4 regions of the Pseudoalteromonas sp. SANK 73390 genome follow, and region 1 is predicted to be linked to each of the others. Evidence: predicted binding sites of a transcription regulator. Region 1 holds the regulator's gene; each other region holds the start of a gene.

Region 1 (7,524 bases):
AAGCAACAGGCTCAGCTCAAGACCAATATTGGTATATTTGAAAAAAACGTAGAGATCATTCACGGCAAACGTAAAATTAATGCTGATAGACTTGAAGTTCACCGGCGCGAAGAGCTTGGGGACAACAAACAACTGTTAGTTGCTACAGGCTCTCCAGCTCAGTTTTCAGAACAACAAGCTGACGGTACCAAGTTAACTGCCAGCGCACAAGAAATTCGCTATGATGTTGCTAATCGTACTTTAGTGATTAAAGGGGATGCCTCGATTAATCAAGCTGGGCAAATTATTCAAGCTCAGTCTATTACCTACGATATGGATAAACAACTGATAAGTGCCGAAAGAGGTGAGCAAGATAACGCGCGCGTACACACCATACTCGTACCAGAAAAAACACCTAAAAAAGCGGGTCAAGGTAATTAAATATGAGTGTATTAACAGCAACTGCTCTGGCAAAAAGTTACAAAGACCGACAAGTTGTTAAAAACGTCAGCCTTAGTGTTGAAGCAGGTAGTATTGTTGGCCTTCTTGGTCCCAATGGAGCAGGAAAAACCACCAGCTTTTACATGATTGTAGGTCTCGTGCCAAGCGATAATGGCACCGTGTGCATCAACGATCATGACATTACACTATTGCCAATGCATAACCGAGCACGTTTAGGCATTGGCTATTTACCTCAAGAGTCATCAATTTTTAGAAAGCTCACGGTATATCAAAATTTAATGGCGATTTTGGAAACTCGCAACTCACTGAATAAGATAGCCCGTGAGCAAATTTTAAATGAACTACTGGATGAGTTTAACATTCAACACATTCGCGATAGCTTAGGTATGGCACTGTCAGGCGGAGAACGCAGAAGAGTAGAAATTGCTCGCGCTTTAGCCGCAAATCCTAAATTTATCCTTTTAGATGAGCCTTTTGCTGGTGTTGATCCCATTTCAGTGTTAGATATAAAGAAAATTATCGAACATTTAAAAAATAGAGGTATTGGTGTGTTAATCACCGATCACAATGTTCGTGAAACTCTTGATGTATGTGAAAAAGCTTATATTGTCTCACATGGTGAATTAATCGCCTCTGGTACTCCTGAACATGTTTTAGCAGATCAAACTGTCAGAGATGTCTACCTAGGTGAACAATTCAAGCTATAGTTAATGTACGTTTAGTCACAATAATAATAGAAAACCAGAAGGATTGTTAAAGGTAGATGAGGCAATCGTTACAGCTGCGCATGGGGCAGCAACTTACCATGACACCACAGTTACAGCAGGCTATTCGCTTGCTGCAACTAAGCACGTTGGATCTACAGCAAGAGATCCAAGAAGCTCTTGATAGCAACCCGCTTCTTGAAGTAGATGAGTCAGAGCCAGAATCTGATGCGCAAAACAGTGCCCAAGATAAAAATGGTAAAGATGAAAACCAAGAGGACACGCATTTAGACAGTCAAGATATCGAGCCTGTAAGTGACTACGAAATAGATTCGGATGCCGCACTAAGTAAAGAGACCGTGAGCGACGACCTCGCTATGGATGTGACATGGGATGAGTACATGAGTGCAGCTCCTGCTGCCAGTAGTGGACCCATGCCTGAAGACGAGACTATTTATCAAGGTGAGACGACGGAAACGCTTCATGAATATTTAATGTGGCAGCTCGAATTAACGCCTTTTAGCCCAACAGATCGCGGCATCGCAGTCGCTATTGTAGAAGCCATAGACGAAAACGGTACATTCACCTTAAGTACCGAAGATCTCTTAGAGAGCTTGAATGATGGCAACAGTGGCGAACATATTGAATTAGATGAAGTAGAAGCCGTATTAAAACGAATTCAACTTTTTGATCCTATTGGCATTGGCGCTCGCTCACTACAAGAGTGCTTGTGTATTCAGCTCAATCAATTTGACCCGCATACAACTCCTTGGTTGAGCGAAACTAAAATGATCCTCAATGAGCACATTGAGCTACTTGCAAGTCGCGACTATCGGACCTTGATGAAAAAAACCAAGCTCAAAGAGACTGAGCTCAAGGAGATCGTAACATTAATTCACACTCTTAACCCAAAACCTGCGGCAAGCATTATTCGTGAAGAGTCTGAATATGTCATTCCTGATGTATCAGTTAAGAAGATAAAAGGCCGCTGGGTAGTTGAGCTAAATCCGGAGTGCATGCCTAAAATTCGTGTTAACAATCAATATGCTGCAATGTCTCGCTCAGTGAAATCCAGCACAGATAGTCAATTCATTCGCTCTCATTTACAAGAAGCAAAGTGGTTTATTAAAAGCTTAGAAAGCAGAAATGAAACATTAATGAAAGTTACTAATTGCATTGTCCAACAACAACAGGCATTCTTTGAACATGGCCCTGAGGCAATGAGACCCATGGTGTTAAATGATGTTGCAGAAATGGTTGAAATGCACGAGTCCACCATTTCACGAGTGACCACACAAAAATATATGCACACACCTAGAGGCATTTTTGAGTTGAAGTATTTCTTCTCAAGTCATGTTAGTACTGAAAATGGAGGTGAGTGCTCGTCCACAGCAATCAGAGCACTAATCAAAAAGCTAATTGCTGCAGAAAATACTGCTAAGCCATTAAGCGACAGTAAAATAGCAGATATATTAGCGGAGCAAGGAATTAAGGTGGCCCGACGCACCATAGCAAAATATCGGGAGTCGTTAGCCATTCCACCGTCAAATCAGCGTAAAAGCTTGATTTAGGCGTATTACCTAAGAAGGAAAATGCTTATGCAACTAAATTTAACTGGTCGTCATGTAGAAATAACCGATGCATTAAGAGACTATGTCAACAACAAGTTTGCAAAGTTAGAAAGGCATTTTGATCATATAAACAATGTACATGTGATCTTAGATGTTGAAAAGCTAGTACAAAAAGCAGAGGCGACATTGCACGTTAATGGCGGAGAGCTTTTTGCCTCGACAGAACATCAGGACATGTATGCTGCGATCGACGGCCTAATTAATAAGCTAGATCGTCAGGTAATTAAGCACAAAGAGAAGCTAATTCGACATTAATTATGAAATTAAGCTCGATAATCAATAAGGACTGTAGCAAAGCTGCGGTCCTTTTTAATAGCAAAAAACGTATACTCGAATACATTAGCGAGTTAGCGCACGAACAGCTACCCAATTTAAATCAGCACGATATCCTTAGCGCATTAATGGCCCGGGAGAAACTCGGCAGTACAGGTATAGGTAAAGGGATTGCCCTGCCCCATGGTCGGATAATAGGTCTTGAAGTCGTGACAGCTTTACTATTAGTCAATCAACAAGGGGTTGAATTTGATGCCATTGATAATCGGCCTGTTGATATATTTCTTGCTTTAATTGTGCCTGATGGCGATAACGAACAACATTTAAAAACTTTGTCATCGATAGCTCAGCAGCTAAACAATAAAGAATTTTGTAAACAGCTAAGGAACGCTAGCAATGACGAGGAACTTTATGCCATTATTGCCTCAGCAGACTAGGTTATTAAGAGAAGCATAATGGAATTAATCATCATCAGCGGTCGCTCTGGTTCAGGCAAGTCAGTTGCACTTCGTGTATTAGAAGATTTAGGGTATTATTGCGTTGATAATATCCCAGTCAATTTATTACCGTCCTTAGTACGTAGTGTCTCTGATAACTACGATAAAATCGCTGTAAGCATTGATGTAAGAAATCTGCCAAAAGAGCAACAAGACTTTAATGATATTTTAGAATATTTGCCAGGTTTTGCTAACCCAATGCTGTTCTATCTAGACAGCGATGATAATACGCTCATACGACGCTTTTCTGAAACGCGTCGTTTGCATCCATTATCAGTGAATGACTTACCCCTAGATTTAGCAATACAAGAAGAAAAACGACTGCTAGATGTGCTAACTACACGTGCCGATGTGCTCATAGACACAACTGATTTAAGCGTACACCAGTTGGCTGAAACCATTCGTGAGCGTATTTTAGGAAAAAAAGATAAGCAACTAATCGTTACTTTCCAATCTTTTGGGTTTAAACATGGCATACCCAAAGAAGCTGATTATGTCTTTGACGCGCGCTTTTTACCCAACCCACATTGGGAACCTGAGCTAAAACCCTTAACAGGCTTAGACCAACCAGTTAAAGACTATCTGGCTAGTCATAGCATCGTGCAAAAATTCACATGGCAAATTCAAACTTTTGTGCAAACTTGGTTACCCCACTTAGAGCGAAATAATCGCAGCTATTTAACCATTGCGATCGGATGCACAGGTGGACAACACCGTTCGGTTTATTTGGCACAAACGATTGGTGAAAGCTTTGCGCGAACTCATCCTAATATTAAAATTCGCCACAGAGAGCAAGATAATTAACCTTATGCGTTGTGAAGACACCTTTTTAATTCAAAATAAATGTGGTTTACATGCAAGAGCCGCATCTGTACTCGCTCAACTTGCTATAAAGTTTGATGCTCAGATAACCCTATATCAAGATGACAAATCAGCAGATGGCAATAGTGTGCTCGCATTGCTTTTGTTAGAAAGCAGTCAAGGCAAAGAAGTTAAAGTGGTATGTGATGGTCCAGATGCCAAAGGTGCGTTACACGCAATTGGTGAGCTGATCGCACAAAAGTTTTATGAACAAGAATAAGTTAGCTAATCAAGTTCAGTAATTAAAATTTTCTCAGAGCTTGGTAAGGTACGCGTATTTACGTTAAACTCTTAGTCATGCACTGCGCCTAAATTTCTAAATCATACCCTAGCTGGCTCTTCAGCTTTTCTTTTAGGCAGACATTAAAAACATAAAAATAATTGAAGGAAGCCTATGCCTGAAGCTCTTGAACAAGACTACACACTACAACAACTGCAACAAGTAACGCAGGCATTAAATAGTGGACAATTTGTTCAAGTCAGGCGTACTTTAGCGGAAACAGCACCGTGTGATACGGCTTTACTACTCGAATCGTCTCCACACAAAGTGCGCCGTCAATTATGGCAGCTTGTAGACCCTGATATTCAAGGGGATGTACTCGAAGAGCTATCAGAAGATGTGCGTTTGAGCATTATTGTTCAAATGGAACCTGAGCTTATCGCCGCGGCAACCGAGGACATGGATGACGATGATCTCGGTGAAGTACTTCGTAGTCTACCTGATACAGTCTATCAAGACGTAGTCGGTGCCATGGATGCTCAAGATAGAGAGCGTGCAACGCAAGCACTATCCTATCAAGAGCGCTCAGCTGGCGCACTCATGAATACGGATACTGTTACCATACGACCCGATGTGACATTAGATGTAGTGTTACGTTACTTGCGTCTGCGTGGCACGCTACCCGATGGTACTGATGACCTCTATGTCGTTGATAAAGATAATTGCTTTATCGGTGCCCTGTCGCTTAATAGCCTACTGACTAACCCACCAGATAAGTTAGTACATGAGCTAATGGACACAGACAAAGAGTCAATTCCAATCACCATGGATGAAACTGAAGTAGCACAGCTATTTGAACGTTATAACTGGATTTCGGCAGCAGTTGTTGATGACAACGCTCATCTTTTAGGGCGTATCACCATCGATGATATTGTTGATGTTATTCGTGAAGATGCTGAGCATAGCTTGATGAGTATGGCCGGTCTTGATGATGAAGAAGACACCTTTGCGCCAGTATTTAAAAGCTCTAAGCGCCGCTCCATCTGGCTAGGTATTAACTTACTCACTGCGTTACTCGCTGCATTTGTTGCGAGCTTTTTTGAAAACACACTTGATATCTTACCATTTTTAGCCGTTTTAAACGGCATTGTCCCAAGTATGGGAGGGGTAGCAGGTAGCCAGACACTCACCTTAGTTATCCGTGGTATTGCTTTGGGTCACATCAACCAAACCAACCAACGTTTTATTCTTGGTAAAGAATTAGCGATTGGCGCACTCAACGGTGTATTGTGGTCTATTCTCATAGCTGGTGTTGTGGCATTGTGGCAATGGGATTTTGTACTCGGTGCTGTCATCGCATTTGCTATGTTTATGAATTTACTTGCAGCAGGTATTGCAGGCGCAAGTATCCCTATTGTATTAAAGCGCATGAAAATTGACCCTGCGCTGGCAGGCAGTGTGGTATTAACTACTGTTACTGATATTGTCGGTATTTTTGCGTTCTTAGGCACCGCAACTTGGTTCCTAATTTAGGATAGGGTTTGAGAATAGAAAATATTCTTTCAGCTGGGATTATTTGCGACACAATGCTGATATTTCGTTCATAAGCAACGTTGAGAGAGCAATAAAACTTTAGTGAGCAAATTCAACTATGCTTATATGAGGTTAACCTACCTCATAAAAAGGGCCTATATCGGCCCTTTTATGTAATTTATACCAACTACTAGATTAAATAAATGGCCAAATATTGCAAAAGATAAATGGCTTAGTAACTAGGAAAACTTCGGTATGTCGTTATTCCACATGAGTAACTTTTAACTCAGTTATTAAATCATTTAGCTCACTAGAAGAGCAATGTTTTAATAAAATTGGTATTAATAGTGTTATTTGAGGCTAAGCACCAGCCACCTGCATTGACTCCACCAATACAGAGCCAGTTTGAACACTACCGCGATATTCGATATCACCACCAATCGCTTGAATACTTTTAAACATATCTTTTAGGTTACCTGCGATTGTAATTTCACTTACTGGGTATTGTATTTGCCCATTTTCGACCCAGAAGCCACCAGCACCTCGTGAATAATCACCCGTTACAGTACTCACACCTTGACCCATCAACTCAGTGACTAACAAGCCTGTGCCCATTTCATTAAGCAATGCAGATAAACCTTCATGAGTTTGCTGTACTAACCAGTTGTGAATACCCCCTGCATGCCCTGTTGCTGTCATGCCAAGACGACGAGCTGCATAGGTCGCTAATAGGTAAGTTTGCAGTTCTCCACCATGGATAATATCTCTATCAATGGTTTTAACTCCCTCACTATCGAATGGACTTGAAGCAAGCCCTTTTGGCAAATGAGGGCGCTCCAATATATTCACACATGGACTAAATACTCGCTCCCCTAACATGTCGAGCAAGAAACTAGACTTACGGTACAGCGCACCACCACCAATAGCTGAAACTAAATGGCCAAATAAGCTATTAGCAATATCAGCGCGAAAGATTACTGGCGTTTTCATGGTGGATATCTTCTGACTATTTAAACGCGCCAACGTAGACTCGGCAGCCTCTAAGCCAACTTCAGTTGCAGATTTTAAGCCTTGTTGCTCACGAGATATCGTATAGGCTGAATCACGCTGCATTTGTTCACCGTCTTTACCTATTACCACCGTGCTCAATGTATGACGCGTTCGAGGAAAACCTGCTATTAGTCCATGGCTATTGCCATACACACGCAACCCTTGGTGACTCGCAAAGCTTGCACCATCTGAGTTAACAATTCGTTTATCCGCATTTAATGCTGCTTTTTCCGCTTCTAAACAAAACTCAATCCCTTGCTCAGGTGTTACTTCCCAAGGGTGAAATAAGTCCAAATCAGGTGGTGACATTTCTA
Region 2 (7,524 bases), on a different contig from region 1:
TCCCATGCATATTGCTTAGTTACGTAATTAATTGCGCTAGGGTCGCCATTATTATCGTACCAATAAAGTCGCACGTTATGACGCTTTAAATAACTCCAATGCAGCCCTGTATAATAGCCAAAACGCCCGTCAATTTCAGTAAATGGTTCAACATACTGCCCTTGAAGACGTAACTGCGGCGCGCTAAGCGATTTGAGCGGAGCAAACCCGATGCGCTCATTAAAAACACTTTGTCTATCATGAGGTACAAACCCGCGCCACGCGATGAGCGTGCCCGCAGGGTCATTACCTTTGAATATTGCACCAATCATGCTGATATCATGCTTTGAGCGAAACCGCCTTGCTGCACGCTTAAGTTCAAATTCAGCGCCAAAAGTACGCACTTCCTCACCCAGCCATGCATTCAAAGCTGAGTAATGATAAGTATAAGGAGAAGCCCAACCAAGTGCCGGATTTTCTAACGACATCCTTGGATAAAATCCGCCTATTCGAGCACTAAATTGATATCCTTGTGCCAATGGTTGATACTGAGCATAGGCCTCTGTTAGTCCAAATTTATCCTTGGGGTCCGCAACATACTGCGCAACACCATGTGCCGACCAAGCAGAACTTAAATCGACTCTCGTACTTAACACAGCACGACTCACACCTAATTGATTACTTCCTTTATCAAACCTTGCGATACCCCACCCTTGCTGATGCCAAGCTTTCATATTACTGGGGTTGGTTAAAGAGACATCAATCGCACCTTTAAAGTGCGTCGAAATACCTTGTGCTGCTACATAGGGACTTAGCAGTAACACACTTAGCATGGCGCCTAATTGTTTACTCGTAATCATCTGTTTCATCGGTGAGGAACTCCAGTTTTTCGAGTAACGGCTGTTTAATTTGATATTTTACAGATTGAGATACTTGGGTAATAGTCAATGGCATACTTTCTGGGTCGTTTAGATTCTCAAAACGTTCGTGCCATACATTTAATTGTGCATTACCCAGCTGAGTACTGTTAATATCAAGGTTGACCTTACCTTGAGTATTACTGACACCATAAACCCCTGAATTGACAATCAAGATATACCCCAGCATCCAATCATGAATATTACAACCTAGCTCTACCACACCTGTTTCTTTAAAATGTACAGGTGCCAAAGGTTTATCACGATAAAGCTTTAATTCAAATGACTTAGCTTTAGAAAATGAATACACATGGTGAAGTATCGAATCAAAATTAGGGAAGTCTACTTTGCTCTTCGTTGGGATGATCAACGTATGTGGCACAAATGCTCTATTTTTTTGGCCCATACTATACACTTTGTCTTTTTGAGATTGACTAGCTTGCCATTGTTCACCAGCCAACCACACAGCAGCTCCTGAAATTGCCTTACCTTGAGAATCGCTTATGGTTACTTCAAGTGCAGGGCTTGAACAACTTACAAATCCAAACAAAAACAGTATTTTTCTCATGTGTATTCCGTACGTGTCATGTGGTATTGAATATTGTGCACACCAAGCTATTAGGAGAGTAGACCTAAGATACGCCTTTTAGCATTCAAAATGAATACGTATGCAGAAATTTCAGAGTTTCCCTATGTGCGCCGTATGCTAATACAACACCATAAATGACAACAAATAAGGGAACCCTATGCGCTTAATCAGCACTTTGGTAATGTGCAGTAGCTTGTTTTGTTCAACAACCCAAGCGGCAAACTACTCTGTTAGCTCTCCCGATGGCACTATCGAGTTCACTATTGACGATAGCCAATCTCAACCTAAATACCAAGTTAAGTTTAACGATAAGCAACTATTAAGTAACTCAAAGTTAGGCTTTGAGTTTAAACATGCTCCTGCAATGAGAAACAACTTAGAAATTGCCAAAGCAACAACCAGCAATTACCAAGATACTTGGCAACAACCTTGGGGTGAAGCGCGCTTAATTGAAGACCATCATAATGAATTGGCAGTTAGCTTTGGTGATATAGATAATAAAAAATCAGCATATCTATTGAGAGTACGTGTATTCAATGATGGCTTGGGCTTTCGTTATGAAGTCAACCAAAGTAATGCGCTATATATCACTAAAGAGTTAACTGAATTTAATTTTGTCGATAGTCAACACAGCACAGCATGGTGGATCCCTGCCAGAGGTTGGAATCGCTATGAGTACACCTATAACACCACAGCCTTGCAAAAAGCCGCTCATGTACATACACCTTTTACATTAAAAAATGCAGATGGTGTACATATTAGCGTGCATGAAGCTGCCTTAGTCGACTACGCTGCGATGACACTAAACCAACGTCGACCAGGCACATTTGTAGCAGATTTAACTCCTTGGTCTGACGGGATAAGAGTAAAAACAAATGGTCAATTTAAAACTCCATGGCGCACCTTACAAATTGGTGATGCTGCAATAGATTTATTGAACTCTCACTTAATCTTAAATCTTAACGAGCCAAATAAACTCGGCGATGTTTCTTGGGTTGAACCGGGTAAATATTTAGGTATTTGGTGGGGCATGCACATTGGTAAAAATACGTGGGGCAGTGGTGAAAAACATGGTGCAACTACCGCCCACACTAAAGAATACTTAAGCTTTGCCGCCAAACATGGTTTCGATGGTGTATTAGTTGAAGGCTGGAATACCGGTTGGGACGGAGATTGGTTTTTTAACGGAGATGTATTTAGTTTCACTCAAAACTACCCAGACTTTGATATTAAAGCGATTGGTGAATACGCAAAGCAGGTGGGGGCACGGCTGATTGGCCATCATGAAACCTCTGGGAACGTAAGTAACTATCGCCTGCAAATGAAAGATGCCTTTGAATTGTATCAACAGATAGGCGTTCGCCAAGTAAAAACAGGTTATGTCGCAGATGGCGGCAATATAAAGCGCATTGATGAACGTGGCCATGCGCGTTTTGAATGGCACGACGGTCAGTTTATGGTGAATGAATATTTACATAACGTAAAACAGGCCGCCAATTATCACATTAGCATTAACACCCATGAGCCAATTAAAGATACCGGCCTGCGTCGTACCTACCCTAATTGGCTTAGTCGTGAAGGCGCGCGAGGACAAGAGTTTAACGCTTGGGGTACACCACCCAACCCACCAGAACATACTCCAATGCTCGCATTTACACGCATGTTAGCTGGCCCGATGGATTTTACCCCTGGTATTTTCGATATGAGCTTTAATGGCTTAGGCGATAAAACCAATCGACCACAAACCACACTGGCAAAACAACTAGCTCTTTACGTTGTGCTATATAGCCCCATTCAAATGGCCGCTGATTTACCAAAAAACTACCTTGCCAAAGCTGATGCCTTCAAATTTATCAAAGATGTCCCGACTGATTGGGAAAGCAGTATCGCGCTATCCGGTGAGGTAGGGGATTATGTGGTATTTGCCCGTAAAGAAAGGCAACGCGGTAAATACACCGGCAAAGATTGGTATTTGGGCGCGATTACTGATGAACACGCACGTACTATCACAGTCAAATTAGACTTTTTAGAACCGAATCAAAAGTTTGAAGCGCAAATTTACCAAGATGGTAAAAATGCACAATGGAAAACTAACCCATATGACATAAACATCAGTAAACGTCTCGTTACGAACAAAGATAAACTCACTTTAACACTTGCCACCAGCGGCGGTACGGCAATCCGTTTCAAGGCACTTTAATTGACATATAAACATCGGTATCTTAACGATGTCGATGCTTTCTGCCATACAATAGCCCCCTTTACCTCTGTTATAATTAACCTAAGATTTGGATAAGGCTTTGCAAGAAAAAATACTTTGTTGGTAACATTACTTAGTGAAATTGCTTAATTATTCGTATTTATAACCACACACTATTTTTGTTAAATCGTAACCACCTGATAAAAAAGAAATAATAAAATGGCCTGCTCATTGCTTTATAATTTTAAATAATGAAAATGCGACATAGGGAGAATAACGTGCCAGTACCAATTAACGACAGGCCTGTAGAATCGGTAAGAGAAGAAGTAATAGACCAACTTATCTTAAACTACAGTCATGGTGAAATATCAGCTGATGCATTTGAAAGACGACTAGACAAAGCATACAGCTTATGCGAGCCTGAGCAGCTCCAAGCTTTAGCAGCTGACCTACCTCTGCAGTCAGACCCTCGCTATCACAGTGAAAAGCAAGCCAGAATGCAACCTAAGTTCACGGCATCTGAGCAGCACCCTGACACTCTCAATATTACTTCTATTTTAAGTTCTGACCAACGCACAGGAGAGTGGATTGTTCCTAAACATATCCAATTAAACAACTACTTTAGCGGCATAGAACTGGACTTTAGAAATGCAATTTTCACTCACCCAGAGGTGACGATCGAAGTAAATTGCATTTTTGGCAGTGATGAAATCATTGTACCTGAAAATATCGACGTGATTACCAATACCACCAATATATTAGGTCAAGTGAGTAATAACCGAGCGGGGCTTTCATCCAATACCTACAATACTCAGCGCCCTAAGCTTTATATTCAAGGTAAGGTGATTTTAGGCAGCGTTGATATTAGTGTTAAAAAAACCATGCAAGAAAAAGTCAGACAATTTGCCGACAGCTTAAAATCACTGTTTGATGAAAAAAGAAGCTCTTAAGCCGCCGCTTATACATCCGCAGAGCCTTAGTCGCAGTTAGGCTCTGCATAAACCATAATAATATGCATCTGCGCGCTCATTACCTAGTTTAAAGTGACTACGTAAATGCCCTTCTCGTTGCATACCTAGCTTTTCCATTAACTTCCATGATGCAACATTGTCAGTTGCACACAATGCCGTAATTTTCATCACCGGCTGTTGCACAAATAGCTGAGTTATAAATGCATCTACTGCCTCAAAAGCATAACCTTGACCCATAAAGTCTTTATGTAGTCGATAGCCAATTTCGCCTATTAAGCTTTCTGTGTTTACATATTTAAACATCAATTCACCAATTAACCGACCACTATAATTTAGTGTAATTCCCAAAGCCAAACGTTGCTGCTCTTCGCCATGCCAAGGCTTACACCCTTCTAGTAAACGCACTTTAGCTTGCGTAAAAGTCAAAGGTTCACCAATATAACGAGACGTTGAAGCACAGCTGCGGTGTTCAAAACTTGCTTGCAAGTCCTCAGGCGTCACACATCTTATGACTAACCGCTGCGTATTAAATTGCATTAACTAATCCTTACTAGTGTGTGTTTAAAACACTGATACCCGCTATTTGTCGGTCCTTTATCAATAAAGAACCGCCTCATCTAATAACCTAAAAAAATATATAATTTCAAAAACTTAGCATCTAACGCAATATAAAACTGGCACCGTAATATATTAAAAGAAGTATCGAAATACCACTTTTAATACGCCAACTCTCTCTTTATAGTGAACTCGATAATTGTGCCTGACGACGTTGTAGGTGCCACCCGATAAACTGGCTTAAAATTAAAGAGCAGACAGCTAAACCGGCTCCAAAGTAAAATACCAATGAGTTATCATATAACCAAACAACTCCAAAACTAGCCGGAATGACAACGGCAGCGATGTGATTAATAGTAAAACTTACCCCTGCAGTTGAAGCAATATCTTCTGGCCTCGCTATTTTTTGAAAATATGTTTTAAGCGCAATTGCCATCGCAAAAAATAAGTGATCAACAACATATAACACCGCGGCAAAGTCTGCAGATTCAACCAATGCATAACCAGTAAATACCAGTATTAAACCCGTATATTCTATCGTTAGTGCCTTTTGTTCACCCATCTTGGCTATCATTTTACCAATCATGGGGGCCGCAAAGATATTTATCACATGATTTAGCATATACAATGCGGTGATCTGAGCGACATCAAAACCAAACTTCTCAACCATCAAAAAACCAGCAAACACCATAAATATTTGTCGGCGCGCACCAGAGAAAAACACTAATAGGTAATACAGGCTATATTCCTTACGCAAAATGAGTTTTTTATTCTGGATACTATGTGCCTGAAAATGTGGAAATGCATTTATCATAAATAATGTAAGAATTAGTCCTATACCACCGAGTAATAAATACAGCCATACGTACCCAACCTGTAAAAAACTCACGAATAACCAAATCATTGCAAATGTAACTAATGACGCCATAGACTTTATCGACATCAATTGCCCTAACTTCTGCGCAGCTTCGTCTTTGCTGAACCACTGAAGACTGAGTGATTGATTTAGTGTCTCAAAATAGTGAAAACCAACAGACATTAATACCGTGGTCGCATAAAGGCCATAAATAGTCGGGAATAAACCGGTCACAGCAACCCCTATCGATAATAAACATAAGCTGATTAGCGCAAAGGTCTGTTCTTTCAAAACCAAGAGCACAAACACGGCAGTAAACGCTAAAAAGCCAGGAATTTCTCGCAAAGATTGCAGCATACCCATGTTCGCACCATTAAAGTTCGCTGCCTCTATCGCAAAGTTGTTTAACAAGGCTGTCCATGCAGCAAACGTCACCGCCATCACAATTGTTGCCAGCGCTAAAAAGCCAAATGGTGTTTTCCATTTTTGAGCAGGTACATGTTCCATTGCCTCTCCTAAAAGCACGTTGATTAAATTTCATGCTCATTGTATGCTCAATTTTAAATGACCAAAATACAACACCATGACAGAAAGTTTATCAAACCAGACAAGTTTAGGCTGGGTGAGCAGTCAAACACGATTTAACCTAACCCACTTAGGTAAGCCAGTTTACCCAAGAGCAACCACTATGCCGCCTTGGCAACATGTACAAACACATCAACATACTTGGGGGCAACTTGCTTACACCAGCAATGGTGTAATGACAATTAACACCCCTGCTGGGAATTTTGTTATTCCACCCGATCAAGCTCTTTGGCTCCCCCCTAATTTACCTCATGAAACATTTTGCCGTTATGGCGGACATTTTCGTAGTGTTTATATTGATGGTGACTATATTGACGTTTTAGGCCGTGATGCCAAGCTATTGCACGTAGATGAGTTACTAAAATCTATCATTTTAGAAATATGTCAATGGGATCCTAACTATACTCTCGATGAAAAAAAGCTGCGTTTTATTGATGTCTTTATAGACAGGCTCGAATCAGCTCCAACTAGCGCCTTTTTTATGCCAACAGCTCAAGACCCTAGATTATTGCCCATAATCAGTGAGCTTCATGCTAACCCCGGATGTAATAAAACACTACAGCAATGGGGTGAAGAGGTTGGCGCGTCAACCAGAACCCTTAACAGGCTGTTTCACAAAAGCTTTACAATGAACTTCAGCCAATGGAAACAAAAACTGCGAGGATTAAGAGCGGTAGAGATGATAGAAGCGGGTTACAGTCAACAACTTATCGCGGAGCAACTGGGGTTTGAATCAAGCTCAGCTTTTAATACTGCCTTTAAGAAGGTGTTTGATTGTACTCCAGGGCAATACTTACGTAAATAAACGTTATAAGTAGGCTTTCGTAAATAAAAACCTACTAGTGCAACATAAAAAACCAATGCAACTTAAC
Region 3 (7,524 bases), on a different contig from region 1:
AAAAATACGCTTTAATTTATCGGTAGGAATGCCAACGCCGGTATCACTAATCGTGAAGTGTAACGTACCACTGTTTTGATATTCTAGCGTAACCAAGATATGCCCTGAGTGGGTAAATTTAATCGCGTTGTAAATAATATTAATAAGGACTTGGCGCAACCGTGTATTGTCACTATAAATTTGCTTGGGAATATCGCTAAGGGCACTAATCTTAAAGTCTAGGTTCTTTTTATTTGCGGCGACTTTAAATAGGCTTTGTAGGTCAGCTAAAAATGGCGTTAAGGGCATCCATTCTTTAGTAAGCGATAGTGCATTAGCTTTTATTTTAGATAAATCTAGCACATCGTTCAACAGGGTTAATAAGTGCTGACTATTGTTATTAATAATAGATAATTCAGGCTTAATATTATCAAGCTCAGCGCGGTTTAACAGCAGGTCGGTGTACCCCATAATGGAAGTCAGCGGGGTGCGTAGTTCATGGCTTAGGTGTGCCAAAAACCGATCTTTAGCGCGGCTATCGGCTTCCACTTTTAGGCGTTCAATACGTTCATTCGCTAATTCTGTTCGCGCCAATGCATAGCGAATAGCGCGAATAAAACGCACGCTATTGATTTCAGATTTTACTAAAAAATCTTCCGCGCCCAGCGCTAGCGCTTGGTTATCTAATACTTCGTCTGCTTGGCCCGTTAGCATAATAAATGGTGTAGTGCAGAGCATTTTCTTTGCGACTTCGAGTACTGACAAACCGGTGTGAGCACCCAGCTGATAATCTAATAAACATAAGTCAAATTTTGCATGCTCTAATGCTTGAATAATATCGTCAAAATTACTTAACCAAGTAATATTAAAATCATAATCAGGCATTTCTTGTAGGTAATCTAGGGCGAGCATATAGTCATCTTCATCGTCCTCAACCAACAGCAAATTGACTAAGCGGTTATCGCCCATGTTGTTTCTCCTTTTTATGGTAACTCGACAATTTCTATCCAGTACTTACCGAGGTTTTTCATAAGTTCAACCAGCCCATCAAAATTAACTGGTTTTGCTATATAAGATGCAGCGCCTAAGTCATATCCTCTAATTTTGTCTTCTTCCTCTTTAGATGTGGTTAATATGACAACGGGAATAGAACGAAGCTGGGAATCTGCTTTAATCTCTCTTAAGGCTTGCCTGCCATCCATTCGGGGCATATTCAAATCTAATAATATTAAGCTGGGCCTTGGGAAATCTTGGACATTGCTAAATTTTCCTTCATTTCTTAGGTACTCAAGCAATTCTACGCCATCATTAACAAAGTTGATGGTATTGAGCACCCGGCTTTGCTCAAGTGCATCTTGTGTGAGCATACGATCATCTTCGTCATCGTCTGCCATCAATATGCTAATGCTTTGTGGTTTTAAGTAGTTCATGCTTATTATCCTTAGTGCTGTGAATATTTGCGTCAATGGGGAGTAACATAGTGAAAACAGCACCTGTTTGGGCGGGGCTGGATGCGCTAATTTCGCCGCCATGGCGTTCAATAATGCGTCTGCATACAGCGAGCCCTATACCTGTACCGGCATAGTCTTTGCGTGAGTGTAAACGTTGAAATGGGGTAAATATTTTTTCTTGGTATTCTGAGTCAAATCCAATGCCATTATCAGTCACGGTTATTTTTATCCACGACTCATCACCTTGGTTAGTCAAGTGCTCAGGCGCAGTAGTTACTTCACATTTTATGTCAATGACAGGAGTCTCGTTTGCTCGTCGAAACTTAATTGCATTGGAAATTAAGTTCGAGAACAGCTGAGTTAACTGACTGGCATCTGCAGTAATTTGGGGTAATGGGTGTACTGTGACTTTACTGTGACTATCTTCAATAGCCACTTCTAAATCTTCAATCACTTTACTTAAAAGTAGGTTGAGGTCTACTTCAATAAATGGCTTTCCGCGCGTAGTAACACGAGATAGCTCCAACAGGTCGGTGATTAATGTCGACATTCTCATGGCTGCTGAATTCATTCGCGCAAGGTAGTCTTGGCCTTTGTCTCCAAGTTGTTCGCCATAGGTGGTTGTTAATCTGTCACCAAAGGCACGTATTTTTCGCAAAGGCTCTTGTAAATCATGAGAAGCGACAAACGCAAAGTCTTCAAGTTCTCGATTACTGCGGTTTAGTTCTTCAGCATATACTTCCAATGCATGGGTACGTGCTTGTACTTTTTGCTCTAAAGTTGCGTTGTATTGCTCTAAGTTTAGTTTTGCTGCCTTTGTATTTTTGAGGTGCTTAATGAGCAATAAGAGGATCGCACCACAAAGTAAAATACTCAGTGCAGTAAACCAGACTACGTTACGTTTGGAATTTGCGCGGGCAATATCTAAGCGCTTTAATAAATCAAGCCGAATTAATGTCTCTTCGTGGATTATGATGCTGTATCTGTTGCGCAAATCAATGTCAGAATTTTCAACGTCTTCTAAAATTCGGTGTGTTGGGGTGACATTGGATTGAGCGGCAAGCTCAATGCTGGCTTTGAGTGAATCAAGTTTTATTTGTGCGAGCCGGGTAAACTCAGCTATGCGCTGCTGCTGCAAGTGGCTATGCGATTGTACTTGTTTTGTGCGCTCTAAAGAAAGTTCAAACTGCTCAAGTGCTTTAGTAAATGGTGTTAAATGTTTATTTTTTTCAGAGATTAGAAAGCCACGATGGCTTGACTCCGCATTTAAAAGGTCGATATGTAAACTGTCAATTACCAACATTACTTCACTGGCTTTAGTCAAGTCTTTTTGAATTGTGGCAATATTTGTTATATTTTTTAACCCGATAACAGCGTTAAATATAATTGCAGCAACAATAATAACTGCACTTAGCGATACAAAACTAGAGGTGTTTAATGCTTTGATTAATTTATCCATATATTTAACTTAAAAGCTCATTAGTGAAGCTGCTCAATGAAACTTATTTGAGCAGCTGTTGCATTGTTTCGCTACATTCTTTGGCAGAGACAATTATTTGCTCTGCCACCTTTTTTATATCCTCAGGTGATATTGATTTATCCACCATTATTTTTAATAACTCGGCATTCATAGTGATATGGTTTAGTGGCTTTCTGGCATCATGAATGACAGTTTCAACTGATTGTTTATTTTCCATCATTGTCTCCTTTTTGCGAGAGAGTGTTAGTGTGTTTGCTCATAGGAATTTAATCGGTTGTAAAGTGTTTTGGTGCTAATTCCCAAAATTTTTGCTGCGTTAGTTTTATTACCATCGACGGATGCTAGAGTTTTATAGATCAGTTCTTTTTCTAATTCTTCAATCGTCGTGCCGACAGCTGTATCTGCAGAAAGTCTCGTATTTACAGGTGGTGGTGTAACCGGAGCGTGTGGCGATAGTATTTGTGGTGGTAGATTTGCGTTAGCAGGTGCTTGAGTTGCACGAGAAAATGGAGAATCAAAAGAGGCAGGAAATACCAGTTTATTTTCTTGTAAGTCTGCCATGATAAATGCGCGGTGAATAGTATGTTTTAATTCGCGAATATTACCAGGCCAGTCATGCGCCATTAGTAAAGCCATATCAAGGTCAGTTAGCGCTAAACTGCTATTATTTTGCTTGTTCATATCGTCTAAAAAATATTGGGCCAGCAGGGCTATATCCTCTTTTCGCTCCCGTAATGGGGGGATCGAAATTGGAAAAACAGCTAACCGAAAATAGATATCTTCTCTGAGTACTTTATTTTGTGCTATCTCTTCTACCGAGCGGTTAGTTGCTGAGATAACTCTACAATTGACATCAATGCTTTTAGTACCGCCAACACGGGTGACCGTTTGTGTTTCTAGCACACGCAGTAAGTTAGGTTGCATTTCAATGGGCATTTCAGTTAATTCATCTAAAAATAAAGTGCCGTCTTGAGCCAGTTCAAATACGCCTTTTTTCTGGGCATTTGCACCTGTAAATGCGCCTTTTTCATGGCCGAATAACTCACTACCAATTAAGTCTTTTGGGATAGCACCACAGTTAACAGAGACACGTTGGCCTGAAAGTTTACTGGCATTATGAATTGCTTGTGCAACCATTTCTTTACCTACACCGCTTTCGCCCAACAACATAATGTTGGCATCGGTTTGTGCCACACGCTCTATCATGCGATACATATCTTTCATAGTGCTCGACTCGCCAATTAAGCAATCAAAGTATAGAGCGTGACTTTGTGTCTTATTTTTTTCAGGTAAGTTACTTCCCCCTGCGTTACACAATACTTGCTTTAGGTCGTCTGCATCAATTGGTTTAGTTAAATGTCCAATTTCTGTGCTACATATTTGTGCAATGGCGTTTTTAACTGACGGGTGACCTGTGATCATGGTAACTTGTGTTGATATGCCATTAACGTTGATATGATCCAGCAAGTGCAAACCACTGCCATCAGGCAACATGAAATCAAGTAACACATGATCAAAATGTTGCGTATCAAGCCACTGTTTTGCTTCTTTTAGTGTTGCAGCGCTAAATACCTCACACTCTAAATATTCTATTATCCGACATGCTATATCTGTAAATTCTAAATCATCATCAACCAACAAAACGCTTTTCACAATTTTATCCTTTTCACTCCCGCTTTTCTTAGTCTACCTTATTTTAACGCTAATTTATAATGGGTTAAGACGCGATAATAGATAAACTTGCGGGTAGTACGTGAATTTTTAGCTCCGTTGCACTGTCAATTTCTCCGTCTATTGAATACTTAAGGTCTTGGTCGCTGTTAATTTGTATATGCTTTACATGGCAATGTTTTATATTCTTATTTTGCGCATCAGGTGCGCGCACACTGTTATTAAATAGTTCAGCCAAAGTAGTGAGTTGTTCTGTTGTGCTGTCTGTGTGATCAAGCTGGGTGACATCCAACAAACCATCTTGCCAATTAGGGGCACCACAGCCTTGTGCTAATACGGTACTAAATGGTGCAGCGTTAGCAACTACAATACTACTGCACTTAACTTCATGTTGGGGCTCTTGATCTAACTTAAGGTGGATGTTTAGCGCTTTATTGGTAACTAAAGCGCTAAAAAAACCTTTAATATAGGCAAGTTGGCCTAACTCGTTTTTTTGTTCGCGACTGGCATTGTCAATCATTTGTTCCTCAAGGCCCAGTGCGACTACTAGCAAGGCGGTTTTTCCATTGCATTGCATAGTGTCCATTTTGACAGTCTTATGCTGGATTATGGCATCGCAAGCTTCGCTTATTGGGTCAATTTTGCTAGAAAACCCCCATAAAACATGTGCGAGTGCATTGGCTGTGCCCATAGGAATAATACCTAGGTGGTGTTGGGTGTTTTTTACTGCACAGGCTACTTGCCCAACGGTTCCGTCACCACCACAGGCAACTAAAGTATGTGGTTCTTCATGGCTCTCAATTAATGACTCGCTGAGTTTTTTAACATCGGTATCTGCTTTGGTGAAATGAAATAAGAGTGTGTACTTTTTGGTTAATTCACCAATAATGGCGTTATCATGCTGAAACCATTTTCCAGAGCCTGATGCTGGGTTAATGATCAAACTTAGGTTATGCGCTTGATGCGCTTTAAGTTGGTTACTTAGCTTCACCAAACGTTTTAGCTGCTTTTTATTCAAGCGGGCTGTCCCTCTGATCTCTTGAACTTGCTCTATAACCTCTCTAACCGATATGTCAGGCTTTGAAGCAAGCAAATAGGCACAAAGCATGAAAAATGAGCGGCCTCGCCCTAAGGCACAATGTACAACTACTTTGTTATTGAGTTGGTGTTGCGCTTTAATCCAGTTAATAGCGTGTTCAAGTTGCTCTTGAGTTGGCGAAAAATGATCAAGAATCGGAATGTTAAGATAATAGAGGTTTTCCTGTTGAGCAGACCAATTTAATCCATCAAACTCAGCAGTTACATCTAAAATAGCGTTGACGCCCTTAGACTCTAACATATCTACATCACTGGGAAATAAACGACAGGCAAGGAATAAGTCATCGGTAATTTTTTGTATTGCAGGTACTTTGTCATGATGCCTCATAAACGCATTATAAAGCTGTGTGGCGAGTAAGTAGGGTAGTAAAATACATTTTATCCAAACAGGAATAGACCCTGTTGCTGATTTTCTAAATACACTCGGATAATTTGTACTGTAAGCGAATAAGACACATGCAAGAGAAATGCATAGCCATAACGCGGGCAAGAAAAACCAATTGTGGTAGCTCAGGACAACAAAAGCCACTGATAATAAAAATAGCAGCAAGTAGTATTTGATCATCTTCATTACTATCTCTTCCTTTTTATATTTAGCTGAGATTAATTCAAGAAACGTGCCTATATCAATTTATATATTATTCATACAGTTATGCATTTTAATATGAGTTTCTGCAATTAAGACATGCACGGTTGTAGAATTTACACATACAGTAAAGGTACTTTGTAACTCTTACATAGGCACAGTTTAGTGTGTAACTTTTTGATTGTGCAGGTATAGAAAGCCGTTAATGATAAAAAGTAACTTGTTTAACGCAGAGCAGGTTATAAAGATCAATATTGAAAAAGATATTTTATGATTCGATAGAGTCGAGATATGAATAAAATCACAAGTTGAAAGTTGTTTAGTTTGCTCAGTTGTGCCATGTTTAAAAGGTTTTATGGCCTTTTATGCAATGTAGAGGTTTGATATAAAATAAACTTTTAAGTTTTTATTCTAATTTCTAGATAAGTGTGAAATATTAACCCTTTGATTTGTATTAGGAGTGTGCGTACCGCACTGTTAACCAAATGTTTAAAAAACTTTCTATCAAGCAGAAAATCATATTAGGCTTTTCTAGTCTTGGTGCGCTATTGTTAATATCTAGCGCATTAGCCTACACGGCGCTCAAGCAAATAAATCATGCCAACAGCAAAGTCAAAAATGTCGCGTTACCAATCTTGAAAACAGCTAATGCATTACAGTTACAGCAAAGTGCATTAAGCAAGTTAGTTTCAAAGGCATTTAGTGAAAACAACCCAACAAAAGTCAAAGAAATAGAAAATCGTTTTGTTCAATTACAGCAGGGTTATCAGAGAAAATTATCTGACTTACATGATGTTACAGCAAATAACCCACAATTTTCTACGTTACTAAAAGATATTGTGTCAGTGAGCACAAATATAGATCAGCATGCAAAATCATTATTATCAGCCAAACAAACGGTATTAGCTCAGCGATTAGCAATAAAAAATAGTGTGGGGCAGTTTGAACAAAGTCGCTCCATAGCAAGCGATGCAATGTTGAATTTGGAATTAGTAGAAACAGATAACGCGCGACAGCTAGCCGAAGTTGCAGGTACAGGTATTCGTATTGATGACATGATGTATACTTTGAGTGACAACATCAAGGTCGCAAACCAGTTGGAACTAGATAACTGGCAAGAGCAGCAACAAAGCGTGCAATTTTTACTAGGTAATATTCAAAACAACTTTGAGTTTTTAAAGCGCCAAGCTCAGGGGTTGGAGGTTGAACCATTACTGAGCGAATTTAGTGAACAATTAGCGATTATGAGTGAACTTTTA
Region 4 (7,524 bases), on a different contig from region 1:
GTCGCTAAATTATCAGCCACTGCCGTGGTTATCACATCTTTTCGTACTAACTCACTCGATTGTAATTGAGATAAAGCAGAACCATTACGGTTATCATCAAAACCACCCGTGTTAACTTCTAGAGTAAATGTATCACCCGTAGCAGGCTGTCCTTCAATATCAAAGTTAAACCCATAGCCATTAAATGGTGCCCCAGCTTGCGTCAACATATTCTTACTAGGTGGGGTAATCGTGAAAGTACTAGTACCACTGCCATCTGTAATTTGATATTCATTTGCTGTTGCGGTCTTGGTAATGGTGATCGCACCATTTGTCAGTACCGGTGGATTACCTGGCGTGGAAGTCGCATTAAAGCCAGTGCCAATACTCGTTACCTGCCCTGCTGATATAGTACCACTACCCACATTACTCGCACCTGCGTTTGTGCGTATAGGCGATGCTAAAGCCAAGTGATTTGGCCTGTCTGTCTCTAGCGAAATAGAACTTGCCGTTGTAGAATTAAGTTTAACTAAAAAGCTATCATTCACTGCGGCACCCGCAGCAACGGATATGTCCAAACCAAATAAATCAGCGCCCGCTGGAACCGTTGTCGTTGAATTGACAACACCACCGGTCACATTGGCTGTTGTAGGAGTACCAATCACGTTACCTTTGGCATCTATGGCTGCCACTTCAACACTTGTCGCTGTTAAAAAAGTAACTCGAAAATCAGTTGCAGGAACATTTTCGCCCAACCCTGCCTCTACCGTTGCGGTCACTGAGCCTGTACCAGTATTATCTTGATAAGCATAACCTTGTACGGTTGGGATTTTAAAAATGTCTTGCCCCATATTGCCATCAAGGTCCATGCCTAAGCGATTCTGCTGATTAAATGCATCAGCCAAAGCAAGGCCTATTTGCCCAATTTGGTTTTGAGCAGGGTGCAAAATCTCATCTCTAAACGCCAGTAAGCCGCCAATTTTTCCTTTTAGGTTAGCAATATCGACATCTAATGCGACTGCATTGCCATTTGCTACATCCAACTTGAGTTCTTTAACTTCTGGGTCAGGGTCACCATTAAGAGCTAGTGTATTAAACGTACCATTTTCCATAACTAGCGATTGACCAGATCCTAAAAAAACCATCTTTTCACCATTAGGACCATCTATTGTTTCGATATCAACTAACTCAGCAAGATCTTTAATTGCTTCATCTCGCTCATTAAAAACTGAATTAGCAACATTAGAACCCTCTTGTCCTCGGCTCGCTGTAATTTTACTATTTAGATTGCTGATATTTTCAATCAAATTATTTGCTTCACTGGTGTATACATTCAGTTGCTCGTTCACAATCCCTTGTTGATCAAAAACAATACCCGATAAGCGATGCATTTGGTCAACTAAGTTTTGTGAATCAGTCATAAATAAAGAGCGTGTTACAGACGATGAAGGTTGGTTAGCAGCTTCTTGTAAATTATTAAACAAAGAATTGATGCTGGTACTTAGGCTATTCGACTCTTGTGAAAACAAGGTATCAACACGAGATGATTCGGTTACAAATTGCTCATAATAAGACTTACTCGATATGTCTCTATTAAGTTGTTTTTGAGCAAAATCATTAAGTAACCTAACTGTTTCGCCACGACCAACTTGATTGCCAATCATTGTTGTGTGCTCAGTACGCTCTCTAATATACCCTTTGGTATTCATATTAGAGATGTTTTTACTGGTTGTTTGCAGTAACTCGTTACTGGCACGAATGCCGTGACTGCCTATATTCATAAGATCATAGGTCATATCAATTTACTCCTTGGCGGATCAAAGAAGAGAGCATCTGTTTAAACTCTCCACGCTGTAGCACACTTTTAATCTTTTGAGCATAATTTGGGTCCGTGGCATAACCTGCCTCTTGCAAAGCATCAAGGTATTGGGCCGGCTCTTTTACTTTTTTGAGCGCTTGTTCATACCTTGGGTTATTTTGTAAAAAATCGACATAATCACTAATGCTTTCTTTAATAGAATCATATGCTCTAAAGTGTGCTTGCTTTTGCACTGGCAGCCCCTGCTCAAATTCCAGTGTCAGCTTTTTGGCGCTCTCACCATGCCAAGACTTATCAGATTTGATATTAAACAAATTAAAACTACTAGAGCCATCCGGCTTTGCAATCACATGCTTACCCCAACCTGTTTCTAATGCAGCTTGAGCTACCATTACAGCAGGATTCAGCCCTATCTTTTGTGCGGCTTCTTTTGCATGACTCCAAAGGGCCCCAACAAATGACTCAGGGTCTTTAAAATCATCCTGGTTCTCTGATTTATCGGCTGACTTTTGTGCCACATGAGACGTCGCTTCACCATTGGCGATTTTATCGCTTTGTAAGTTTGCATTAGTACGTAAAACAGAAGCTGGCGTATAGCCCTCACCATTGGGAGCTAGTTGTTGAACAATTAGTTCTGCAAGGCCTAAACTCCCTTTTCCTGCAAGCTCAACAGATAACTGCTGATCGTGCATTTCTTCAAAGAACTTGACGCTACTTGAATTAAATGGACTTTCTTTATCTTCCATCGCCTCATTCGCTTTGCGCATACTCTTTAAAAGCATTTGCGTAAAAATCGACTCAAATTGCTGCGCCGCTTTTTTAAGTGCTTCATTAGATGCTTGAGGGTCAGTGCCGCTTTTTAAGGCATCTTGACGTAGGGTATTAAGATCACCTAAATCAAAAAAATTCTGTTTGTCTAACGGATTAGTATTCATCTGCTAACGACACATGTTGAAAATCATGTGTAAATAAATGCAAGAAGTAAGCCAAAAAAAGCCCCGATATTTCGGGGCTAACTGAATGATTAAAAATAAAACTTTAGATGACGACTAATTGACCATTGATAGCGCCAGCTTCTTTAAGCGCTTCAAGAATAGCCATTAAATCACCAGGTGCTGCGCCAACTTGGTTAATAGCACGAACAAGATCGTCTAAGCTTACACCTGGGTCAAACACAAATGCCCGTGAATCATCGGTATCAACATCAATAATACTTTGTTGTGTTACCACCGTTTCACCTTGTGCTAATGCCTGCGGCTGAGCAACGTTTTGCTGCTCTGCAATCGTTACAGTTAAACCACCATGGGTGATTGCTGCAGGCTGCAGCTTCACATTTTTGCCAATAACAATTGTGCCAGTGCGTGAATTAACAATAATTTTGGCATTCGTATCCGCGGGTTTAAACTCTAAGTTTTCAAGTGTTGATAAGTAGGCCACACGCTGGGATGGATCTCTTGGCGCAATAACCCTAACTGAGGCTGCATCTAAAGGCTTAGCACTATTAGGGCCCACTAAAGCGTTAATTGTATCTGCTAAACGCTTTGCCGTTGTAAAATCAGGGCTATTTAAATTAAAGGTAATATGATCACCTTGCGTAAATGGGCTTTTGACAGCACGCTCAACCATTGCTCCATTTGGCACACGCCCCACTGTAGGCGTATTAATGACCACACGACTTCCATCTAACCCTTCGGCACCTAAACCACCCACAATTAGGCTGCCCTGAGCAATCGCATACACATTGCCATCCACACCTTTCATAAAGGTCTGTAATAATGTTCCACCGCGCAAACTCCCTGCACTACCGATAGAAGAAACCGTTACATCAATTTTTTGACCTGGTTTTACAAATGGCGGTAAGTCTGCATGCACAGCAACAGCAGCCACATTCTTTATCTTTGGTTTTAGACTCGATGGCATGGTGATACCAAAACTACTTAGCATTGCTTTAAAACTTTGCTCAGTGAATCGACTTTGCTCACCCGTACCTGGCAGACCAACTACTAAACCGTAACCCACTAACTGATTTGAACGCACACCTTCAACCATACTAACGTCTTTTACTCGTTCGGCACGTACACACTGTGAGAACAAACTACCTAGTACAACACATACTATAAGAAACATTTTCATCGTCTTTACCTTTTAAAATGGCAGTAATGTACTCATAAAGAAACGAGCCAACCACCCAGCGCTTTGTGTTTCTTGATGCTGGCCTTTGCCCGAATATTGGATTCTCGCGTTAGCAATTCTGTTCGACTGCACTGTATTGTCAGCATTTACATCCGCAGCCCTAACCAAACCTTCTAGCCTAATAAACTCTTCACCCGTATTAAGCGTTAACCACTTTTCGCCTCTAATCACTAAGTTACCATTAGGTAAAACTCTCATCACATTGACTGAAATGTTACCAACTAGGCTATTTGACTGATTTGCTTGACTATCTCCTTTAAATGAAGACTCTGATTCCAAACCAAACTGAAGGCTCTCTTTACCTATATTAATAGCAGAACCACCCAATCCAGTCACAGGGTTAAGAGAAGCATCGGTTTCTTTGTCTGTTTGATTATTAGCAGCCTTTGATGCCTGTGTAGACTCTCTCAGTACGACAGTAATAATATCGCCTGTACGCAGTGCCTTCTTATCAGAGTATAAATCATTAGAAAGGTGCTGACTGAATAGCGAACCTGTTGCCACAATAGGATCGGCTTGTTGTTCTGGATACATTGGCGCATAGTATGGGTCATCTCTTTGCACATCAGCGTTTTGTGTTGACACGCATCCTGAAAGTAAAACGGTTACCAAAATTGCTAAGCTAAAATCACGCATACTGCCCCCTAAAAATTATAACTGTTGATTGATGTAACTTAGCATTTCATCTACTGCTGAAATAACCTTTGAGTTCATTTCATAAACTCGCTGAGTTTCAATCAAATTAACTAACTCTTCCGTTACATTTACATTAGATGTCTCTAATGCGCCTTGCACGATTGAGCCTAAACCGTCAACACTCGGATTACCTTGTACCGGTGCACCACTTACAGCAGTTTCGGTATACAAGTTTTGCCCGATTGGTTCTAAACCTGATGGGTTAATAAAGTCGCTAATGACCAACTGCCCTATAACCACATTCTCTGCCTGACCCGCGATTGCCACAGACACTTCACCATCTTGTGACACCGTCACTGATTGTGCATCATCAGGGATATTCATTTGTGGCTGAATAGGAAAGCCAGCACCAGGAGTAACAACTCGCCCTTCTTCGTCTGTGGTAAACTGACCATTACGCGAATAAGCGGTTGTGCCATCTGGCATTTGAATTTCAAAAAAACCAGGCCCTTGTATCATCCAATCTAACGAGTTCTCAGTACTAAGCATATTACCTTGTGAGAAGTTCTTTTGGTTTGCTACCACTTTAGAGCCCGCACCTAGCATCAAACCAGAGGGCAGCTCGGTATCTTGAGAGGATCGGCCGCCAGGTTGATTAATATTTTGATAAAGTAAATCTTCAAATATAGCACGGCTTTTTTTGTATCCAACTGTGCTCGCATTCGCTAAATTGTTGGAAATAACGGCTATGTCAGTTTGCTGGGCGTCTAAGCCTGTTTTACTGATCCACAATGCTGGGTTCATAATATCTACCTCACTTGGTTAGACGATACGCAGTAGAGACACGTGACGCTCGTCTATCTCTTCCGCTGTTTTCATTAGTTTCATTTGCATTTCAAACTGGCGTTGATGATTGATTAAATCAACCATCTCATGCACGGGATTTACGTTAGAACGCTCTAACGTGCCGCTCATGACTCGTGCAGTTGGCGAAATATCGCAAAACCCACACAAACCATTCACCAGTGTTTCTTCTTTTGGCCTGAACAAACCGTCATTGCCTTTTTCTAATTGGCTATTGTCTGCTTCAATAATTTTTAAGCGATCTACCACTTCCATAAAATTAGCGGGTGCGCCTTGAGGACGAATTTGAATTGAGCCATCATCACTAAATATCACTTTATCAACAGGTACTGGCAAGATAATTGGCCCACCTTCGCCAACAACTTGACGTCCATGACTGGTGATCAATGCCCCATCTGCACGAATATTAAAATTACCTACTTTGGTGTATGCTTCATTTCCACTTTCATCCATTACGCTGATCCACGTTTTTTGTGCAACGGATATATCTAAATCTCTACCAGTTTCTACAACAGGGCCTGCTGTCATATTAGTACCAGGGCGTTCTTGCATCGCAAAAACACGTGTTGGTAAACCTTCACCGAAAGCTTGCATAGAACGCGCTTGCGCAAAGTCGGCTTTGAAACCAGTCGTATTGGCATTGGCAAGATTATTGGCTTTTATCGCCACACCTCGCAAATTCTGCTTAGCACCGGACATCGCCACATATAGCATTTTATCCATCGTTCTGGCCTAAATAATTTTTCATATAATGAATAAAGCAATTTTAGTGCCAGAAAAACACAGCCAATATAATAAGAACTGCCAAAGATATGACGGAAATATAGAAAAGATATGACCACAAAAAAGCCGCAAAAAATTGCGGCTTTTTTATCAAACTGAACCTATCGGATCTGTAAGATGTTTTGTTGAATGGTTGAGTTAACTTCAAGTGCTCGAGAGTTAGCCTGAAAGTTACGTTGTGCACTGATCAAGTCAACCAACTCATTGGTTAAATTAACATTTGACTGCTCTAATGCAGATGAGTTAATTGTACCTAAAGTTCCAGAAGCTGGCTCTCCTGCAATTGGCTCACCAGAGGTTAGACTCTTTTTCCAAGACGTATTTCCTACTTGCTGTAGGCCTTGAGAATTGGAAAAACGAACCATAGCAACTTGACCCAAGAAAGTAGAATCGCCATTACTGTATGACGCCACAATTTTACCATCAGCGCCAATATCAATGCCTGCTAATCTGCCAACCGTTGCGCCATCTTGTTCCAATGCTTTTACTTCAAAACGACTTGCGTATTGCGTTGGCAGCTTATTCGTGGTGTTAGCCTCATCACGCCAATTGACAATTACATCGTTAGGAAAAGTCGCGCCATTGCCTAGTAGTTCAGACAACCCTGGATTACCGCCAGCCACCAAGCCTGGTATTGTCAATGCATTAAAAGTCGTGCCCGGTGCCACTGCATTATAAAGGGGTGGTGCTGCAAGCGGGTCAGCGACTGTTGCGCTAGGTAAACCGCTTGAGTCAAAACGAAACATAGAAATAGGTGTACTAGCCACAGGCGTTACAGCTTCAACTTCATCACCTCGATGGTTAAACTGTTTACCATCCATGGTGGCATAAACACTCCAGTCATTGTCGGCTGTTTTTCTAAAAAATAGCTGCATAACATGCGGCTCACCTAGTGAGTCGTATAATGTAGTAGAGGTTGATGAATTATACGACGCTGACTGATTTGGGTCAAAAGCCAGCGTAGGAACCGAGGCCCGTGAGTCTAGATTAAATGATGTATAGACATTATTAGTGGCACGCGGTGACCCTGATGCATCAGGAATTTGCAACGCCGTTGAGGTACTTAAGCTCACTGATGTAGTATCACCAGTACTTGCATCAACTGGAAAACCTTGTAAAAAATTACCTTTGGAGTCAACAATAAAGTTATCTTTATTTAACTTGAAAGCCCCTGCTCGCGTGTAAGCATAATCTTGCGAGCTTAAATCTTCACTGGTGGCAAAATATCCTTCACCCGTAATGGCCAAATC

What was found. The regulator sigma-54, encoded in region 1, starts transcription at its own class of promoters, with help from an activator protein. The targets are predictions, from matches to a motif close to GTTGGCACGNNNNTNGNNT.
Region 2: a site for sigma-54 is predicted at 3,904-3,922, ahead of SANK73390_RS00505 (LiaF domain-containing protein). Genes of this name have one in related genera too.
Region 3: a site for sigma-54 is predicted at 6,286-6,304, ahead of SANK73390_RS04160 (diacylglycerol kinase family protein). Genes of this name have one in related genera too.
Region 4: a site for sigma-54 is predicted at 2,771-2,789, ahead of flgJ (flagellar assembly peptidoglycan hydrolase FlgJ). Genes of this name have one in related genera too.

Annotation. Positions count from the first base shown of each region.
Region 1 is NZ_ARPN01000055.1:67,538-75,061, reverse strand. Features, by position in the region: gene lptA (lipopolysaccharide transport periplasmic protein LptA) at 1-420, shown strand, start outside; gene lptB (LPS export ABC transporter ATP-binding protein) at 423-1,148, shown strand; gene SANK73390_RS07970 (RNA polymerase factor sigma-54) at 1,205-2,716, shown strand; gene hpf (ribosome hibernation promoting factor) at 2,744-3,031, shown strand; gene ptsN (PTS IIA-like nitrogen regulatory protein PtsN) at 3,034-3,486, shown strand; gene rapZ (RNase adapter RapZ) at 3,505-4,350, shown strand; gene SANK73390_RS07950 (HPr family phosphocarrier protein) at 4,355-4,627, shown strand; gene mgtE (magnesium transporter) at 4,802-6,160, shown strand; gene pmbA (metalloprotease PmbA) at 6,521-7,524, opposite strand, start outside.
Region 2 is NZ_ARPN01000007.1:49,449-56,972, forward strand. Features, by position in the region: gene SANK73390_RS00490 (hypothetical protein) at 1-848, opposite strand, end outside; gene SANK73390_RS00495 (cupredoxin domain-containing protein) at 826-1,464, opposite strand; gene SANK73390_RS00500 (glycoside hydrolase family 97 protein) at 1,643-3,685, shown strand; gene SANK73390_RS00505 (LiaF domain-containing protein) at 3,964-4,635, shown strand; gene SANK73390_RS00510 (GNAT family N-acetyltransferase) at 4,672-5,193, opposite strand; gene SANK73390_RS00515 (MFS transporter) at 5,393-6,574, opposite strand; gene SANK73390_RS00520 (AraC family transcriptional regulator) at 6,651-7,457, shown strand.
Region 3 is NZ_ARPN01000041.1:2,255-9,778, forward strand. Features, by position in the region: gene SANK73390_RS04135 (ATP-binding response regulator) at 1-948, opposite strand, end outside; gene SANK73390_RS04140 (response regulator) at 963-1,409, opposite strand; gene SANK73390_RS04145 (sensor histidine kinase) at 1,381-2,889, opposite strand; gene SANK73390_RS04150 (histidine kinase) at 2,933-3,127, opposite strand; gene SANK73390_RS04155 (sigma-54-dependent transcriptional regulator) at 3,154-4,563, opposite strand; gene SANK73390_RS04160 (diacylglycerol kinase family protein) at 4,628-6,250, opposite strand; gene SANK73390_RS04165 (methyl-accepting chemotaxis protein) at 6,814-7,524, shown strand, end outside.
Region 4 is NZ_ARPN01000114.1:43,239-50,762, reverse strand. Features, by position in the region: gene flgK (flagellar hook-associated protein FlgK) at 1-1,775, opposite strand, end outside; gene flgJ (flagellar assembly peptidoglycan hydrolase FlgJ) at 1,777-2,733, opposite strand; gene SANK73390_RS16065 (flagellar basal body P-ring protein FlgI) at 2,837-3,931, opposite strand; gene flgH (flagellar basal body L-ring protein FlgH) at 3,944-4,627, opposite strand; gene flgG (flagellar basal-body rod protein FlgG) at 4,643-5,431, opposite strand; gene SANK73390_RS16050 (flagellar basal body rod protein FlgF) at 5,450-6,214, opposite strand; gene flgE (flagellar hook protein FlgE) at 6,376-7,524, opposite strand, start outside.